2 regions of the Nonomuraea sp. NPDC004354 genome follow, and region 1 is predicted to be linked to the other one. Evidence: predicted binding sites of a transcription regulator. Region 1 holds the regulator's gene; the other holds the start of a gene.
What was found. Region 1 encodes HspR, which represses chaperone genes until heat shock. Its sites were predicted from a motif close to ANTTGAGTCNNNNNGACTCAANT; they were not measured.
Positions count from the first base shown of each region.

Region 2: lon (endopeptidase La) is a predicted target of HspR. The motif match lies at 1,240-1,262, and genes of this name have one in related genera.

Region 1 covers NZ_JBSGDV010000009.1:71,015-73,412, reverse strand. The annotation lists gene dnaJ (molecular chaperone DnaJ) at 1-945, shown strand, start outside; gene ACWENQ_RS24460 (heat shock protein transcriptional repressor HspR) at 938-1,300, shown strand; gene clpB (ATP-dependent chaperone ClpB) at 1,305-2,398, shown strand, end outside.
Region 2 covers NZ_JBSGDV010000010.1:229,865-232,262, forward strand. The annotation lists gene lon (endopeptidase La) at 1-1,225, opposite strand, end outside; gene ACWENQ_RS26775 (sensor histidine kinase) at 1,395-2,398, shown strand, end outside.

The sequences.
Region 1 (2,398 bases):
GGCATGGGCGCGCCGCGGCCCGGCGGCGGTGGCGGTGGTTTCCCGTTCGACTTCGGCGACCTGTTCGGCGGCACCGGCCAGCACAGCGGAAGCACGAGCGAGCGCATCGGCGACCTGTTCGGCGGGCTGTTCAACAGGGGTGGCGGCGGGAGCACCCGCACCACGGGCACGACGACCAGGCCGCGCCGCGGCCAGGACATCGAGTCCGAGGTCACGCTCTCCTTCACCGAGGCGGTCGAGGGCCACACCGTCTCGCTGAGGCTGACCACGTCGTCGGCGTGCAAGGCCTGTAGCGGCACCGGAGCCAAGGCCGGCACGACCCCGCGGGTCTGCCCGACCTGCGAGGGCACCGGTGCGGCCAGCCGTAACCTGGGCAACTTCGCCTTCTCCGAGCCCTGCCGCGACTGCAAGGGCCGCGGGCTCCTCGTCGACGACCCCTGCCCGGTCTGCGACGGCAGCGGGCGGGCCAAGAGCACCCGCACCATCCAGGCGCGCATCCCGGCCGGGGTGGCCGACGGGCAGCGGGTCAAGCTCAAAGGCAAGGGCGCGCCCGGCGAGAACGGCGGGCCGGCGGGCGACCTCTACATCCAGACTCACGTCAAGCCGCACGCGGTGTTCGGGCGGTCGGGCGACAACCTGACCATCACCGTTCCCGTCACCTTCACCGAGGCGGCGCTCGGCGCGGAGATCAAGGTGCCCGTCCTCAAGGGCCTGCCTGTCACTCTGCGCATTCCGGCGGGTACGCCCAACGGCCGCACGTTCAGGGTCCGCGGCAGGGGGGCCACCCGTAAGGACGGCACCAAGGGCGACCTGCTCGCCTCGGTGGAGGTGCTCGTGCCGCAGGAGCTCGACGACAAGTCGCGCGAGCTGCTGAACGAGTTCCGCACCGCCACCGCGAACGATGACCCTCGGGCCGACCTCATCCAACGTGCCAGGAGTGAGTAGGCCGATGGACGCCAACTACTTCAACCTGTCGGACGAGACACCCGTCTACGTCATCTCGGTGGCCGCCCAGCTGTCCGGCCTGCATCCGCAGACCCTGCGGCAGTACGACCGCCTCGGGCTGGTCTGCCCGGGCCGTACGGCGGGCCGCGGCCGCCTCTACTCCATGCGAGACATCATCCAGCTGCGCGAGGTGCAGCGCCTGTCCCAGGAGGAGGGCATCAACCTCGCCGGCATCAAGCGGATTCTTGAGCTGGAGAACGAAGCGCTGAGGCTGCGTGAGGAGGTTCACCGCCTCAGAGCCGAAGTGTCCATGGTCAAGGCGCTGATCCGCTACGAGTTGCCACCGGGGGCCTGAATACATGGACTACAAGCTCACGCAGAAGAGCCAGGAAGCGCTGTCGGTCGCCATGCGGCGGGCGGCCACCGAAGGAAATCCCGAGATCGCGCCGGCCCATCTGCTGGCCGCCCTCCTCTCCCAGACGGGCGGCACCGCCGTACCTCTGCTCGAAGCGGTCGGCGCCGACTGGAAGGCGTTGCGCGCCAAGGTGGAGGCGGCGCTGGCGGCCCTGCCGAAGGCGCAGGGCGCCACGGTGAGCGCGCCCTCCAGCTCGCGTCAGGTGCTGACGGTGATCAACACCGCCGCGCAGCGGGCCAAGCGTCTGGAGGACGAGTACGTCTCGACCGAGCACCTGCTGGTCGGTCTCGCGACCGACGGCGGCGAGATGGCCACGCTGCTGAAGAACTCGGGGGCCACGCCGCAGGCGCTGCTCGACGCGTTCGAGAAGGTGCGCGGGCACGCCAGGGTCACCAGCGAGACGCCGGAGGACACCTACCAGGCGCTGGAGAAGTACGGCGTCGATCTGACCGAGCGGGCCAGGAGCGGCAAGCTCGACCCGGTGATCGGGCGCGACTCCGAGATCAGGCGCGTGGTGCAGGTGCTGTCGCGCCGTACCAAGAACAACCCGGTGCTGATCGGCGAGCCGGGCGTCGGCAAGACCGCCGTCGTCGAGGGGCTGGCGCAGCGGATCGTCGCCGGTGACGTGCCCGAGTCGCTGCGCAACAAGAAGCTCGTCTCGCTCGACCTCGGCGCGATGGTGGCGGGCGCGAAGTACCGCGGCGAGTTCGAGGAGCGGCTCAAGGCCGTGCTCTCCGAGATCAAGGAGAGCAACGGGCAGATCGTCACCTTCATCGACGAGCTGCACACCGTGGTCGGCGCGGGCGCCGCCGAGGGCGCCATGGACGCGGGCAACATGCTCAAGCCGATGCTGGCGCGCGGCGAGCTGCGCATGATCGGCGCCACCACCCTCGACGAGTACCGCGAGCGGATCGAGAAGGACCCGGCGCTCGAGCGGCGCTTCCAGCAGGTGTTCGTCGGCGAGCCGTCCGTCGAGGACACCATCGCCATCCTGCGCGGGCTGAAGGGCCGTTACGAGGCCCACCACCAGGTGCAGAT
Region 2 (2,398 bases), on a different contig from region 1:
CGCGAACGATGCGGCCGGGCAGCGCGCCGACGTAGGTGCGCCGGTGGCCGCGGATCTCGGCCTCGTCACGGACGCCGCCGAGGGCGACGCGGACGAACTTCCTGCCCATGGCGCGCGCCACGGACTCGCCCAGCGACGTCTTACCGACCCCGGGAGGACCGGCGAGGGCGAGAACGGCGCCGCTGCGGCGGCCGCCCACCACGCCGAGGCCCTTGTCCTGGCGGCGCTTGCGCACGGCCAGGTACTCGATGATGCGGTCCTTGACGTCGTCGAGGCCGGTGTGGTCGGCGTCGAGCACGGCTCGGGCGCCGGCGATGTCGTAGGTGTCGTCGCTCGTGGTGTTCCACGGGATGTCGAGGACGGTGTCCAGCCAGGTGCGGATCCAGCCGGTCTCGGGTGACTGGTCGGAGGTGCGCTCCAGCTTGTCGACCTCCTTGAGCGCCGCCTCGCGCACCTTCTCGGGCAGGTCTGCCGCCTCCACGCGGGCGCGGTAGTCCTCCTCCTCGGTCTCGGCGGTGTCGCCGTTGAGCTCCTTCAGCTCCTTGCGGACCGCGGCGAGCTGCTGGCGGAGCAGGAACTCGCGCTGCTGCTTCTCCATGCCCTCCTGGACGTCCTTGCGGATCGTCTCGGCCACGTCGAGCTCGGCCAGGTGCTCGCGCGACCACTCGACCAGCTTGGCCAGGCGGTCGGCGGGGTCGGGCGCCTCCAGCAGCTCGACCTTCTGGGCCGTGCTCAGCCAGGGGGTGTAGCCGGAGCTGTCGGCCAGGACGGAGGGGTCGTCGATCTGGTTGACCTGGTCGACCACCTGCCACGCGCCGCGCTTCTGCAGGATGGTCGTGGCCAGCGCCTTGTACTCCTTGGCCAGCTCCTGCGCCCGCTCGCCCGCCGGCACCCGGTCGACGGTGTGGACCTCCACCCACAGGGCCGCACCGGGGCCGGTCGTGCCCTTGCCGACGCGCGCCCGGTTGACGCCGCGCACGACGGCGGCCGGCTCGCCGCCGGGAAGCCGGCCGACCTGCTCGACCACGGCCTGCACGCCGACGGCCCCGTAACGGCCGTCGATCCTGGGAACGAGGAGGACGCGCGGCTTGTTGAGACCAGAAGCCTGAGCCGCGTCGATCGCAGCCCGGACCTCCGCGGAGGACAGGTCCAGAGGGACCACCATGCCCGGCAGGACCACCTCGTCGTCGAGCGGCAGGACCGGGAGGATCAAGCTCTCACTCATCTGAACTCCAATGGGGTTGAGTTATACACACTCAATTCATCGGAGCCCGCCGATGTTCCCTTCCTTGATGATGTTCGCTCACGGCGATCGTAATTGTGTAAGTAGCTCTTGAGGGCCATCACTCCCAGGGGTGATGCGTGCCTGGTCAGGCCGCACCTAGGCTGGGGCGGTGATCTCGGCCGTCCTCCAGCCGTTCGTGCTCGCGTTCTTCAGCGGCGAGGCCGATCCCCCGCCCGCCCGCTCGCCCCGCCTGCGCCGCCGGGTGCCGCGGGCGCTGCGGCCACTGGTGCCCTTCGACCACTACGACCTGGTGCAGCTGGCCGACCTCGTCGTGGCGGGAATGCTGTTCTGGATCACGCTCACGGAGCTCATCCCGTCCGGACGGCAGCCGATGGCGCAGGTCTACCTGACGGCCGTCGCCTTCTCGCTGCCGGTCGCGATGCGGGCGCGCTGGCCCCTGGCCGCGTGGCGGCTGGCACTGGTGCTGATCCTTCCGTCCCTGCACGTCGTCAGGCAGATCACCGACATGCAGCCGCCGTACCTCCAGCCGGCCATCGTGATGTACCTGCTGGTGCTCTACTCCCTGGCCGCCCGGTCGGACCGGCGCGTCACTGCGGTGGGCTGGCTGACCTCGGTGCTGACCGTCTGGATCGTCGACTCGAAGTCGATGGCGCTGGCCTCGGTCGCCATGACGGTGATCCTGCTGTTCGGCTACAACGTCCGGGTACGGCGCCGCGCCACCGCGAGCAGGGACGAGGCGATCGGGGAACGATACGTCATGGCCGAGCGGGCACGGATCGCCAGGGAACTGCACGACGTCGTCGCCCACCATCTGTCGGTCATCGCGATCCAGGCGGAGGCCGTACCCATGGAGGCCCGAGGGGACGTGGCGCGCCTGGAGGCGGGCCTCGCCGAGATCCGCGGGCTGTCGCTGGAGGCCATCAAGGAGTTGCGGCAGGTCCTCGGCGTGCTGCGCGACCACGAGGGCCGCGCCGACACCACGCCGCCGCCCGCCCTCGACAGGCTCGACGACCTGGTCGGCAACGCCCGTTCGGCGGGGCTGACCGTGCGGGTGAAGCGTTCGGGTGAGCTGGAGGAGGTGCCCACGGCCATGGCCGTCTCGGCCTACAGGATCGTGCAAGAATCGCTCAGCAACGCCATGCGGCACGCGCC